Candidatus Scalindua japonica: one gene and its partner. The protein of the gene in region 1 binds, or shares a complex with, the protein of each later gene. Links are inferred from orthologs where the notes say so. Each region holds a gene or a part of one and is shown on either strand. Other genes may lie near its edges.

Region 1 (7,635 bases):
AGTTTGTTTTCTGTGTCAGGCATATCCTGAATATCAATTCTCTATCGTGAGTGTACTTACATTGACTAAAGCATAATATCGGTATCATTTGTTCTATTAAAATATTTTATATGTATCTGTTTTGATTATTTCACGCTTAATAAATATTTGTTAAAGTAGTTTCTCTACATGGGTTATGTAAAACGGCGGTTTATTATAGTTGCAATTTATTATATGTACAAGTATTTTTTATTCAAGCGTACCTTTAACAATTTATTATAAATGTCTTACAGTAAAAAAATAGGGAATATAGCGCTTACAAACTCTTCGTCGAGTGAGTTTTGGCATCCACATACCTTTCTACCAACTATTTATTTTTTTCTTCATGCACATTTTACCAATAACGACTATATAAGTATTCCTTGTTTGCGGATAGGTTAAATCATTTGGGAGTAAAAAACAGGGTTTTTGTCAGTGTAAGAACGTTGTGTATCTGGTAATGTTCTTTGCTTGACATACAATGTGAAGCGTGATAGTATGACAAATTTACTACATATTAAATGGGCCTTGATCTTAAGAGTATAATACCTTTTGCAATTGCAATATTATACGCACTAACTATTCACGAATTCTTTCATGCCTGGACTGCTAATAAATTAGGTGATCCAACGGCCAGAATGCAGGGGCGACTTACCCTTAATCCGTTAGCGCATCTTGACCCTCTGGGAGTATTATGTTTCATCTTTGCTCATTTCGGATGGGGAAAGCCGGTGCCGGTAAATCCGGCTTATTTCAAGCATCCCAGGCGTGATGATGTCCTGGTTTCAGCTGCAGGGCCAGTTTCTAACTTTGTCTCGGCGTTGCTTTTCGGTTTAATATTTCAAATATTGTATAAGATTACCGGGGTTTCATCGGATCTGTTTGAAGTATTGAAACAGTTAATTATGATTAACCTGATACTGGCAATTTTTAACTGTATTCCGTTGTATCCTTTGGATGGTTCACATGTCCTGAAAGGGTTTTTGCCTCGTCAGATGCTTCCCGGGTACGAAAATATCTGTAGGTATAGTCCTTTTATTTTACTCGGGATAATTTTGATGGGAAATTTTGCTCATATACCGATATTGTCCTATGTTATCTGGCCTCCAACGGTATTTTTTGCGAATCTTTTTATGACATTTATGATTAACTGATCAGGTACTGATTTCGCTGATTTACACTAACAAAAACCTATAACCAAATGCTGACAGAATATAAAATTGACCTCGATACCTATAATGGACCGCTTGATCTGCTTCTTTACTTAATACGCAGGGAAGAGGTTGATATATATGACATACCAATTGCCAAAATTACCGACCAATATATAGCTTATTTAAATGAGCTACAAAGTATAGACATTGGGTTGGCTGGAGATTTTCTTGTTATGGCTTCAACATTAATGTATGTAAAGTCTCAGACGCTTCTGCCTCGCACGGAAGTAACCGATGAGGATGAGGGGGAAGATCCGAGGCTGGAGTTGGTAAAGCAGCTACTGGAATATAAAAAATACAAGGAAGCTACTACAACAATGTCGATGTTATCTGAGGAGCGAAGCCATAGATTCTCGAGGCCTGAGGAGAGACTTATAGATGACGGAAAAGAAGAGGATGATAAGGTAAACCTCGACGACGTTGATGTTTGGAAACTTGCACAATTTTTCTCTGGTTTTATGAAACAGACTCTGGGGGATGTTATTCAGAAAATCGTCTATGATGATACCCCGGTGCATGTATACATGGATAAGGTCATAAATAGGCTGGCTACTTCGTACACGGTTTCACTTAATGAGTTATTGTATGAGAATCAGGGTAAGGAAGAGATCATAGGTTTTTTTCTTGCATTGCTGGAGTTGGTGCGATTAAAAAAGATTAAACTGGAGCAGACCAGGGATTTTGATGAAATTAGAATAAAAAAAGCTGGTAATTGAAAGGAGTAAGTTCTGATGATTGATGCAGAGTTGCTAGAAATTCTTGCTTGTCCGCTTTGCAAAGTTGAGGTAAAACTTGAAAACGATAAAATAGTATGTACTAATTGCGGGAGACGGTACCCTGTAAAGGACGATATTCCCGTTATGTTAATAGACGAAGCTGAATTACCGAAAGATGATAAGTAGCGGATTTTGATATTCATAATTTTATAAAATATTTTTTATTCTTAAGGAAGTTTGGAGAACAGGTAAATGGATAAGAAAGCATTAATAGCTTTATTCCTGTGTGGAATAATAATGCTTTATTTCTTTAATTTGATGAAACCACCTGAGCAATCCGGTGAAAAAGGTCCGGAAGAGGTTGCGGAAAAAACCATTGAACAGGGCGAGTTAAAGGATGAAATAGAGACTGAAGTGGTGGCACATGACCGAAAGGTTGTCGAAATCGTTGAAAATGATGCAGAATTGCAGGACTACATTTTGCTACAAAACGATGTGATGAGGTCTGTATGGACAAATGAAGGGGCTGCGCTTAAGTCTGTGATATTACCGGAATTCAAAAATCCTGAAAAAACAGAGACATTAGAATTGCTTAAGTCTTCAAAACCGGATTCTTTACCAATTAGTGTTGAATTGGCGGATGATAAAAGTTATCAATCAAAAACCCGCAGATATAAGGTGATTGAGAAAGGGCCTGACAAGGTTGTTTTTGCTGCTTTATTAGAGAATGGAATTCAAATAACGAAAGAGATATCTTTAAAAAGCGGGAATTATTATTTTGATGTGGCCATTTCTCTGCAGAACACTACTGATTCTGAGATCCGTACATCATATTCAATAACGGCTGCAAATGGTATTTATCCTGAGGTAAACAAAACTTCCGGTCTTTCGTCAATAGTCGGAATAGATGTGGGTAAGGGTAAGACGAAGATTGCGCATACTGATATTAAAGATATGCCGTATAAAAATGAATCAGTCGGTATTACATTAGCCGGTTCTACCAATAAGTACTTTGCAGTAGCGTTAAAACCTCAGGCAGGCTGTAGAATGACTGTCGCGACATCTGAGTTAATTGATAATCCTGATCCTGTTTACATAGATAATAAATCAGCTGACTTTACTGTTGAACTTCATACTACAAAAATAGCGATACCACCACAGGGTGAAAAACGACATGACTATATTTACTTCCTTGGGCCTAAAGAGACAAAGGCCTTAAATCAATGCGAAGATCTCTTGTCGATTTTAGATTATGACTACGGTATGATGAGGTCGATATGTAAGATACTTGTGAAGATACTGAATACGGCATACGGAGTTATTCCAAATTATGGCGTTGCTATCCTGGTGCTTACATTTCTTGTAAAATTAGTACTTTTCCCTTTAACCAGAAAAAGCCAGATGTCCATGGTCAGAATGCAGCAATTACAGCCTCTGATCGGTCAGTTAAAGGAGAAGCATAAGGGCGATAAGCAGAAGATGGGTAAGGAACAGATGAAGTTGTTTAAGGAACATGGGGTGAACCCAATGAGCGGTTGCCTCCCCATGATGCTTCAAATGCCCGTATTCTTTGCTTTATTCAGGACGCTTCAATCCTCATTCGAGATGAGACAGGCTCCTTTTGTAGCCTGGATCGGAGATTTGTCAGCGCCTGATCAACTATTCCAATTACCATTCACATTGCCGGTTATCGGGGGATGGTTGAATATTTTACCGATCTTAATGGGTATTGCGTCATTTATACAAATGAAACTGACACCAAAGAATACCGCAGGAGATGATCCCCAGGCAAAGATGCAGCAGAGAATGATGCAGATGATGCCGCTCCTGTTTCCTATCATGCTTTATAACTTTGCTTCAGGACTTGCTCTTTACTGGACAACAAGTACGATTATCAGCATAGGTGAGCAGATACTGATTAGAAGAAGTGTTAAAAAGCTTGATATCTATTATAAGGGTAAGAGGGTAATTGACGCTAAGGCTAAGGTGAAAAAATAATATTTTGCCACAGCATCAGTAGATAAACTGAAATCATGTCTTTTGGTATCAATGACAGTATATTAGCGATATCCACACCCTCCGGCCAGTCTCTCAGGGCGATTATCAGGCTTAGCGGCAAAGATGTTTTTAATTGTTTAAGAAGTATCTTTGTGCCTGATGCTACCGGAGAGAAAATAAGCAATGAAGGTTTCAGCTCCTGTCATGGCATCCTCTCTCTCGAAAAGGAAAATGTCCGCATTCCTGTCTCTGTTTATATCATGAAGTCTCCAAATTCATACACCAGGGAGGATGTTGTAGAGATCCATACCTTTGGCTCACCTCCCTTGCTTGAGATGCTCATGAAAATGCTGCTTTCGTCTGGAAGAGAAAATACTAATCGAGAAGACAATAATGAAGTATCGAGAAATATTCGGATTGCGGAACCCGGAGAATTTACCAAAAGAGCATTTCTTAATGGCAGGATAAGCCTTGCAGAGGCAGAGTCTGTCATGCACGTTATTCGTTCCCAGACAGATTCTGAGTTGTTAATGTCTGTATCTAACCTGAAGGGTAAGCTGACAGAGTTGATGCATGGCATACAAGGGGGGTTGATGGATCTTTGTGCCAGAGTAGAGGCTTCTATTGATTTTTATGACCAGGACATTGAATTGGTCTCTTCTGGTGAAATCAAGAAAGAACTTGAGCGTGTAAAAGAGAAATTAAGCCTGGTTAGTGGGGGTGGACAAAAACCAAAAATATTTCATCACGGTATTAACACGGTATTAATTGGTTGGCCAAACGCGGGTAAATCAAGTTTGTTTAATAAATTATTAAACCGTTCAAAAGCGATAGTGACGCCAGTCCATGGTACAACAAGAGATACGTTAGAAGCTGATGTGCTTTTAGATGGTATAAATTTCCGCATGAAAGACACTGCTGGGGTTACATGTAGCGAGGGCGAGTTGGAATCTCTTATTGTACGGAAAACATACAGTTCCATGGATGACGCTCAGGTTGTGTTATTTGTTATTGATGGTTCTGTTGATGTTTGTGACCGGCAGATAGCGCTTTTTGACTCTATAACCACGAAGAATAAGATAATAGTAATTAATAAAACCGATCTTAAGCAAAATGTTTGTCATGAAAATCTTCCTTTGCAGATGAACGCTTTTCCGGTGGTAAAAACATCTGTACTTACCGGTGATGGATTGGATACATTAAAAAAAACAATCATTTCTGAAATCCTTGAAAGTAATGTTGATGTTTCAGCATCAGAAATAGTTTTCACCGTAAGGCAGGAAATAGTAATCGGTAAAGCTATTGAAATTATAGAGGAAATCTCGGATTCACTGGTAGGCGGTATGAGTCATGAACTTGTGGCAATTGACCTGAGAAGGATTGTAGACGCTATTGGTGAGGTTACCGGAGAGGTAGTAACAGAAGATATTTTAGACATCGTGTTTTCAACATTTTGTATTGGCAAATAAAAAAAATTAATCCCTGGAATTCCACTTGACATTCTATATGTTGTATGGTAGCTTACTCACACATCCCAGATGTTGTTCTCTGGTTGTTGCTTTTACATTTGTGTTTTTTTAATTCTGATACCATTATGAAGTGCTTGTTCTGTAAAGTTGACGACGATAAAGTTATTAATTCAAGAGCATCAACTGATGGGTTGAGTGTAAAGCGAAGGAGAGAGTGTCTAAATTGTGGCAGGCGTTTTACAACATATGAGAGGGTGGAAGAGAGCCCTGTAAGGGTGATAAAAAAAGATGGTAGCAGGATTAATTTTGATCGCAATAAGATTTTGTCAGGCTTGCTCAAGGCGTGTGAGAAAAGACCAGTGTCAACGGATATACTTGAAACTATTGTTTCTGAAATAGAAAGTGTAATATACGATAAATTTGAGAAGGAGGTTGAAACAACATCTATTGGTGAACTTGTTATGCAACATCTCAGGGTTTTGGATAAGGTTGCTTATGTCAGATTTGCGTCGGTCTATAGAGAGTTTAAAGATATAAACGAATTTATAAATGAACTTAAACCTTTGATGCCTTCAGCGAAGAAAATAAAACAGAAAAAAACAAGTAAGAATGGAGGGTAATAATACAATGACAGTTGAAACAATTCAAAAACGTGATGGTAGGATGGTGGCATTTGATGAGAGCAAGATAGCAGATGCTATTTTTAAGGCAGCAAAAGCTGTTGGTGGAGCGGACCGGTCTATTGCAGCGGAGCTTGCAAGTGTTGTTACCCATTTTTTACAAAAAAGATTTGTTGAAAATATTCCAGGTATTGAGGATGTCCAGGACTTGGTTGAAGAGGTTTTAATAAAAAACGGACATGCAAAGACGGCTAAAGCCTACATTTTATACAGAGAAGACAGGGCGAAGGTGCGTAAATCACTTCGCGTGAGAAAACAAACTACGAAAAGCGGTGACACAACAGATGCGGCGCTCATGGTTGATCTTGTTTCAAAAGATGAGTCGTTTCCGTGGGACAGGGCGAGAATAGCGACAGCCCTGGAGAAAGAGGCGGAATTGTCAGTTTCCATATCTCAGGAAATTGCGGCTGCTGTTGAGAGACGCATCTTTGCTTCCGGACTTAACAAAATATCTACTCCTTTAATCAGAGAGTTAGTGGATAATGAGCTTTTTGAGAGAGGTTATAACGCAAAGCTGAAAAAGCAGGCCAGTCTCGGCATGCCAAAGTATGATATTGAAGAGCTTATCTATTCCAAAGTTAAGGAAAACAGTAATATAGCATCGAATAACCCCGAAGCAATTAACCTGGCCGTTGCTGAGAATACTATGAAACAGTATGCCCTTCAGGAGGTTTATTCGAAAGAGGTTGCGGACGCTCATACTTCCGGGATGGTCCATATCCATGATCTTGGTTATCCAACCAGGGTGTATTGTTCATCCCACTCTCTTGAGTACTTGAAGAAATATGGATTGTCGCTGGAAAACCTTGACACATCTTCCGCTCCTGCAAAACATGCCCGAACACTTACGGGTCATTTAAATACTTTTCTTGCATCGATGCAGGCGTATTATGCCGGAGCTCTGGGAATAGGTTATGTCAATATAATGTATGCTCCGTATGTAGAGCATATGAGCCATGAAGAGATGAAGCAGGAAGCTCAACACTTAATCTTCAGTGGTTCTCAGAGCGCGTTCTCACGTGGAGGGCAGACACTGTTCCTCGATTTTAACATACACACGGGGGTGCCAAATTATCTGAAGAAGATACAGGCAGTAGGCCCCGGAGGAAAGTATACCGGCAGGGCGTATGGGGATTATGAATTGGCTTCCCAGAGGTTTACAAAGGCGTTGCTTGATGTCTGGCGAAATGGCGACTGTCATGGTCATGTGTTTGCATTCCCTAAATGTGATTTTCATATAAGTCAGGATACATATACCGAACCTAAACAATACGAGCTTCTGGAATATGCTGCACAGATTGCCAGCGAAAACGGGGTGCCATATTTCGTCTTTGACAGGGATGAAATAACCTTGTCAGCATGTTGTCGATTGCGTACTACTATTGACGATAATTATATGATTGACCATCCGGAGAGTATGAGATTTTGTGGATTTCAAAATATAACCGTAAGCCTTCCACAGGCTGCTTACAGGGCTGGCAGGGGTAACCTTGATAAACTCTACAAGGAAATTGACAGGGGTATGGATATCGCCATCAAG
Region 2 (7,571 bases), on another replicon or contig:
TGTTCCGGCTCTTAGAAAGGTATGGGAGGAAACCATGGCAGATGAAACTAAGCTCCCTCTGCTAGTATCCATCAGTCCCGTAATGGGTGAGGTAGCAGCATGGGCTGATTATGTCCTTCCTGATAGTACATATTTGGAAAAATTCTCAGTGCCTGGTATACCATGGAGAGTGAACAAAGGAACCTCCTTTCAAAGGCCTGTTGTTGGAAAGTTTGATGGTTCACCAATAGGTGATAGTGGTGGTATTGGAAACACAATCCCACTTGGTTCTGATTATACACCGGTATTACCCGAAACCAAATCAGTTTTGGATATTCAGATCGGCTTGGCCAAAGAACTTGGGCTCCCAGGTGTAGGTGCGGATGCTCTTCTAAACGATAATGGAGATCCTGTCGGAAACCTTAATAACAGTTTGGATTGGGCAAAGGCTCTCCTGCAGAACATGGAATTTAATACTGGAGTATCAACTGAAGAAATTATCTCTAAAGGTGGTGTCTTCGACAATCCTGGAGATGAATACACTGGCGATAAATTAACGTATCAGTATGGCAATATCATTCGGACCTTTAATGATCCCATTGCACGTACAATTGATTCGGTTAAAGGAGTTTATTATTCTGGAGTACCTCAATATCTTCCGATTACACACTCTAACGGGAACGCTGTTAGTGATCCCAACTATCCCTACAATCTCATTACATACAAAACTGTGCATCACGGACAAGCCAGGACAAATGTTAACCCCTGGCTTATGCTTATGGCACCAGAAAATTTCGTAGAGATTAATGCAGAAGATGCTGACGCACTAGGCATTGAAACAGGAGATATGGTGAACGTTTCCTCTGCTTCTAATCCTAATGGTATTGAAGGAAAGGCAAAGGTAACACAGGGATTGATGCCTGGAGTAGTTGGTATCTCACATCATTACGGTCACTGGGAGCAATCTTCCCGTTCAATGGTAATCGATGGTGAGCCTACGGGACACGATCCAAGTCGAGGAGCGGGTATTCAACCTACACAGATAATGAGAACAGACAATCAATATCCTAACGTAAGCCTTCAAGAACCTATTGGGGCTAGCTGTTCGTTTTTTAATACATCAGTTACTATAATAAAAGTTTAATAAATCAGGAGGAGACGAAAATGTCACAACTAGGTTGGTTAATAGATTTGGATAAATGTACGGGGTGTGATACATGCACCATTGCATGTAAGTCAGAAAATAATACGACTCCATTAGAATCACCGATGCCCTTTAAAAACGGGAATGGTGTCCTTCCAGACCACGTGAGTTACCGTTGGGTTGTCAAGAAGGAGAGTGGGGTCTATCCCAATCCCAAACTGGAATTCATTACGAGTGCCTGTAATCACTGCCAACACCCGGGTTGTCTCACTTCATGCCCAAAATCAGATCCTGACAACTTCGAGGACCCTGGTAATGCTATCATCAAGAGAAACGAAGACGGCATTGTGCTGATTAACCAGGACTTTTGTATAGGTTGCAAGAACTGTACACAATCTTGTCCTTATGGTGCACCACAATTCAACTCGAATTCCTTAAAGGTAGAGAAATGCACCTTCTGTTTTCACCGTTTGTATGATCAAAACGGTGATCGCACAGGGTTTGAGCCAGCGTGTGTAACTTCCTGCGTGGGAAACGCGCTTCATCTTGTGGAAGATTTTGATCCTAATGAGTCGGGGATGAATGCACCTGATGGTTTTGCCGATCCTTCACTTACAACTCCCCATGTAAAGTTCGAGACCGGACAACGATAAGAAAGAAACAATGGTTAAGATAATACCTTTCGTTACGATAACGAATTTTATCATAATTATCAACATACAGAAAAATTTGTTTCATAAATCCAGGAAGTTTCGTTTACCAATAAAGGAGTTGATGGTATGAAAATGAATACGAGTGTTGCAACTCAGGACGCTAAGGCGAGAAGGGATATGTATAGATTTCTCTCTTCTGTTTACTTGCTTCCTCCCAGTAAAGACTTTCTGCTTTACATCGTGTCAAAAGAGACTATAGATGAACTTTCTGTATTATTTGGTGGAAATGCTGTAGAGGTTTTAAGGGAATTTGCTGCTACCGTGGATATCGATAAAGATCTTTTATCTATCAAACAGGAATATTTGGATCTCTTTGCAGTGCCTACAGGTCGATATGTCGCCCCGTTTGAGGACGTTTATCGTGGAAAAATGGGCAAAGACCAGCAAGCAAGAGGTCCTCTACTAGGAGAATATGCCATTGCAGTAAAAAAGATATACCGGTCATCAGGAGCGAAGATGGAAAGGACGTGCAAGGAATTGCCTACACACATTGGAGTTGAGTTATCATTTATGTGTTTCTTGTGTGAAATGGAAGTTGAGGTGATTGCCAATCAGGAAGGGGAAACATTTTATGATCAAGCAAAAAGAGAAGTAACGGATATTATCAGATATCGTAAAATCGAGATTAAGTTTCTACAAGAACATCTAAATGAATGGTTTCCTCAACTCAGCAAATCTATCCAGATAAACTCAAGAAGCCAACTTTATTGTGGCCTCACCATAATTATCGAAAAATTTCTTAGTCAAGATACAGCTTTTCTTTTAGCAATTGCAAATTCAGAAATTTGTAAACCGGAAATGAAAACTCCATAAAATATCGAACAGTTCAGGGGAAAGAATGAGTACAGGAATAATCTTAAAGGAAGTACTGGCTGATGACCACAAGACATCTGCCTTACAGGATTTATGTAAACGTGTCCTTTACAAAAAAAGCACCTGCAGCAGATGCGTAAATATCTGCCCTCAGGATGCCATATCTTTAAACCCGGGCCCAAACATAAAGGACGGCTGTACTGACTGCGGCCTATGCCAGGCCGTTTGTCCTACAGAGGTATTTCAGAATGAACTTTCTTCCGATCGTAACCTGTTAAGTAAGGCGGAAGCCATTTACAAAAAAAATAGGATTCTATATCCAGGAGGCAGGAAACTCCTGTTTTTTCACTGTCACCGTGCAGACAAGCAGGACAGAAATTCTCTTTTTCTTCATTGTCTGGGAAGAATAACGCCAAACATTATTCTTGGTACTGCTCTTATGGGATTTGATAAAATCGTTTTAACAAAGGGTAATTGTTCTCAGTGCCATTATCACCTGGGAGAAAAATTGATTAAAAACGTTCTTACCACTTCTCAGATGTTGCTGGAGAGTAAAGGGGTTACACGATTTGCAATAAAAATAGAGGAAAAAGAAAAGTGTAAGCAAGCGGTCTTAAGTAGAAGAGATCTTTTTTCAATGCTTTCCGATAAGATAAAAAACGGTACTGCATCCTTTGTCCACCGCACTGAAACTACGATTAAGGAAAAGTTGAATAACTCTATTGTGAGTAAGGGGAGGAAACGGCCTTCACCTCAAATGAAATTACTCAAGATGATCCTCAGACAAAATAGTTATGAAAACAAGACGGTCATTAAATACAAGCCAGAGTTATCATTTGGAAAGATAAAAGTTGACGAAAAAGGATGTTCTGCATGCGGCGCCTGCATTTCTCTCTGCCCAACAGGAGCAATCACTAAAAAAAGGGAAAATGACTTCCTATCCTTATATGTAAATACTTCATTATGTAACAACTGTACACTCTGCAAGGAAGCATGTCCCCAAAATGCTATCGATTTTGAAACAAATATTGACATTGAAGATATTCTTGGAGAAAAAAGTGAGGTGATTGCCAGAATCAAACTGGTCTCCTGTACTATTTGTGGAGAAAAAATAGCTAATGAGCAAAGAACACGATGTTCAACGTGTAGGAAACGATATGGGTAACTATATCAAATATAAACAGGTATCTCTCGAAAATATTCATCTTATAATAATTTCTCAGCAGGGGGATGTTTTGCCTAATTTTTATTGGATTTTCAGAGACGAATTTTATTGATCTATAATAAGATTGAGTATGTGCCTTGTTCTCTGTGTGATATATATATTATAGAACACTCACTCGCACGTTTTATGGAAAACTGAGCCGAACATCGTTGTAAGCAAGATGCAGCTCCTGCATAGTGTGATCATGGACTGCCAAGTTCAGATTTACGGCATCTCCAGGTCTTCTACTTTGGGAAGGTCTTTAGTTGATTTCAGACCAAAATGGTTCAGGAACTTTGTAGTTGTCCCATAGAGGAGTGGACGTCCGAGTACTTCATCACGCCCGGTAATCTTTACAAGGCCTCTTTCAATCAGTGTCCTAATCATCTGACCGGATTGAACACCCCGAATTGCTTCAATATCGGCCCGTATAATAGGTTGTTTGTAAGCGATGATTGACAGGGTTTCCAGGGCTTGTTGTGAAAGTTTGCTTTCGCTACTCTTTTTACGTATCTTTGATATCCATTCATGGTATTCAGGTCGGGAGAGCAGTTGAAACCCGTTAGCAATCTCTTCAATTTGAAACACTCTATCATGAGCGTCATATTCCTCGCGTAATTGTCGAATTACTTCCTGAATTTCCCTGGTATCAGTATCGCCAACAATATCACTCAGTTTGCGTGCGGAAATAGGTTCTTGAACAGCAAATAAAACGGCCTCAACTATTCTCTTAACATCATCAGGAGATTTCTTTTCCAGTGGTTCCATCAATTATGATTATAAATGAATTGTGTAAACGATGTATTGTTTATTGCTACAGTGGACATCTATCATCACCACTATGTATATAATTAAACGCTGATGGGTAACACCAACCCTACGCTAATATCAGAAAAATCTGGCAAGTGACTGATTTAAATCAAACACCTTTCTTCTGCTTCAGGACAATAAATTTGGATGCTTTGTCCGGACGTTTAATGAACAATAATATATCCTCTTCGTTCCTGATCTTCAAAATTGCCTGATAAAGCTCTTCGCTACTTGTAACAGGTTTATGTTGGACTTCAACAATAAGATCACCTTTTGTTAATCCCGCCTTAAATGCGGGACTTCCCCGCTGTACGTTAGTGATAACAATACCTTCTTCGCCCTCATATCCTAATGTGATAGATAGTTTGCTGGTAAGGTTTTGCACATTCACCCCCAGATTACTGAATAAATCCTTCTTATTTTCTGTTTCTGTTTTTGATGACTCAAGCATAGTGGTAGTAAATTCCAGTTCCACACCGTCTCTTATTACGGTCATTCTAACCTCTTTGTTGATTTCTGTCCCTTTAACGAGGCTTCTGAGGTGTAGAATATTTTTTAGCTTTTTGCCATCATACTTGATTATCACATCACCACTTTTTATTCCGGCATTCGCGGCAGCAGAACCTGGTTCTATATCGCTTACGAGGGCGCCCAGATTTTTTTTAAGCCCGAGAGCTTTTTGTAATTCTCTGGTAACGGGTTGAGCAGTAACACCTAACCAACCTCTGGTAATCTTTCCATATTGAATCAGATCTTCCGTTACTTTTTTAACCACATTTATTGGAATGGCAAGGCTTATTCCAAAATAACCGACTGTCTGTTTTGGTGGAAGGGTATTTATTCCAACGACTTCTCCATTCAGGTTTACAAGCGGCCCGCCATAGCTATTCGGATTAATGGTAGCATCTGTCTGAATAAAGTCCTCAAAACCCGTTAGCTGCAAATTTGATGTCCCCTCCGCACTTATTATTCCGCTTGTAACCGTCTGCCCAAGCCCAAAAGAGTTACCAATCGACAAAACAATCTCTCCTAATTCCAGCGAGTCTGAATTCCCAAAACCTGCAGGTGTCAAGTTCTCAGCATCTATCCTTAACACCACAATGTCAGACCTTTCATCCGTACCAACAATTTCTGCTTTATACTCACTCTCATCGTGCAATCTAATAATAATTTCACCGGCATTTTTTACAACATGTTTGTTGGTAATGATGAAACCTTTCTTGTCATAGATTACACCTGTCCCCTGTCCTTTAATTCTAAAGCCTCTGTTTAGTGTATTATCCTCAGATATTTTAGTAGTATGGATAGTAACAACAGATTTTTTTGTATCTTTTACTATGGACACAAAAGTATCGGAAAGGGTTTTTTCTGCGAGACTTTCACGGGAAAATGAATTTGTAAGCAGGAGTACACCTATTACCACGAAACAAGAGAGGCTACCGCTAAACAAAGACCGAATATCAGTTAACGTTAGTTTCATCAGTCTTTCCCTCTTTTTCACTATCGAGAAACTTCTTTAGCTCATCCTCTTCTATGACCTCATTTTCAATAAGTATTTTTGCCAGTCTAATTAGCATTGGCTTCTTGTTCTCAAGGATTTTTTTTGTTTTTACATAAGTATCATCAATAATCCTCTTAACCTCTATATCTATGTCTCTAGCAGTTTCTTCACTATATTCCTTATTGCCTCCCATACCAAAACCGAGGTAAGCAGATTTATTTTCTGGTTCAAAAGTAACAATGCCAATTTTATCACTCATGCCGTAATATTTCACCATCCTCCTTGCTATCTCTGATGCCTTCTCAAGATCATTCTGCGCCCCTGTTGAAACCTCGTTAAAGATTATTTCCTCTGCAATTCTACCCCCGAGAAAGACACAGATCCGTTCTGTCAGTTCGGATTTTGTCATCATATATCTGTCTTCAGTGGGAAGCTGAAGGGTATAGCCTAACGCGGCAACACCTCTTGGAATTATCGATATTTTCTTTACCTTATCCGTAGTGGTTAAGCATGACGCTACCAGCGCGTGTCCGCATTCATGATAAGCAACAATTTCTTTCTCCTGCTTGTTTATCACTCTTTTTTTCTTTTCAAGCCCAGCCATGACCCTCTCAATAGCTTCTTCAATGTCACTCATACCAACCTTTTCCTTACTGCGCCTAGCTGCCAGCAATGCTGCTTCATTTATTATATTCGCCAGATCAGCACCGACAAACCCAGGCGTCATCGCAGCAATTGATTTAAGGTTCACATTTTTGTCAAGTTTTACACCTTTTGAGTGAATAATTAATATTGCTTCTCTACCATGTAAGTCCGGCCTGTCAACAACAACCTGTCTATCAAACCGCCCGGGCCTGAGTAGTGCCGGGTCAAGTGTTTCAGGTCGGTTGGTAGCGCTCATAATTATCACACCGGTATTAGCGCCAAAACCATCCATCTCTACAAGCAGCTGGTTCAGAGTCTGCTCTCGTTCATCATGTCCGCCAACAGGATTCGCACCTCTTGTCTTTCCTATCGCGTCAAGCTCGTCGATAAAGATTATACACGGCGCCTTTTGAGATGCCTGCCCGAACATATCTCTTACTCTGGATGCCCCAACACCAACAAACATCTCAACAAACTCGGAACCACTGATACTGAAGAACGGTACCTTCGCCTCGCCGGCAACAGCCTTTGCCAGAAGCGTTTTACCTGTCCCCGGAGCACCAACCAGGAGTACACCTTTGGGAATTCTCCCTCCCAGGTTTGTAAATTTATGGGGTGTTTTAAGGAATTCAACCACCTCCTGCAATTCCTCCTTTGCTTCATCTATACCCGCAACATCGTCAAATGAAAATTTCAAATCTTCCTGAGCGTATACTCTCCCTTTGCTCTTTCCGAATGACATTATACTGCCAGTTGCCCCCC

The links. Proteins that work in one complex are often made in the same cells at the same time.
Region 2: SCALIN_RS05445 (region 1) and scpB share a complex: the UniProt entries of both Bacillus subtilis proteins name them as parts of the cohesin-like complex. The link is inferred for Candidatus Scalindua japonica from one-to-one orthologs.

What each region holds. Positions count from the first base shown.
Region 1 is NZ_BAOS01000005.1:218,660-226,294, reverse strand. Bases 296-3,083 are described here. They hold SCALIN_RS05445 (segregation and condensation protein A), read left to right. Parts: upstream 296-1,219; coding sequence 1,220-1,948; downstream 1,949-3,083. Other genes in these bases: yidC (membrane protein insertase YidC), read left to right, coding at 2,201-3,083; SCALIN_RS05440 (Trm112 family protein), read left to right, coding at 1,964-2,134; SCALIN_RS05450 (site-2 protease family protein), read left to right, coding at 540-1,172. Outside these bases: more of yidC, read left to right, coding at 3,084-3,946; tRNA uridine-5-carboxymethylaminomethyl(34) synthesis GTPase MnmE, read left to right, coding at 3,982-5,415; transcriptional regulator NrdR, read left to right, coding at 5,541-6,035; nrdD (anaerobic ribonucleoside-triphosphate reductase), read left to right, coding at 6,043-7,635. UniProt on the Bacillus subtilis protein: Participates in chromosomal partition during cell division. May act via the formation of a condensin-like complex containing Smc and ScpB that pull DNA away from mid-cell into both cell halves.
Region 2 is NZ_BAOS01000010.1:141,269-148,839, forward strand. The notes cover bases 2,851-5,574. They hold scpB (SMC-Scp complex subunit ScpB), read right to left. Parts: upstream 4,622-5,574; coding sequence 4,079-4,621; downstream 2,851-4,078. Other genes in these bases: SCALIN_RS06610 (4Fe-4S binding protein), read left to right, coding at 2,851-3,814; SCALIN_RS06620 (trypsin-like peptidase domain-containing protein), read right to left, coding at 4,773-5,574. Outside these bases: SCALIN_RS06595 (molybdopterin-dependent oxidoreductase), read left to right, coding at 1-1,123; SCALIN_RS06600 (4Fe-4S dicluster domain-containing protein), read left to right, coding at 1,144-1,776; SCALIN_RS06605 (TorD/DmsD family molecular chaperone), read left to right, coding at 1,903-2,649; more of SCALIN_RS06610, read left to right, coding at 2,675-2,850; more of SCALIN_RS06620, read right to left, coding at 5,575-6,143; ATP-dependent zinc metalloprotease FtsH, read right to left, coding at 6,124-7,571. UniProt on the Bacillus subtilis protein: Participates in chromosomal partition during cell division. May act via the formation of a condensin-like complex containing Smc and ScpA that pull DNA away from mid-cell into both cell halves.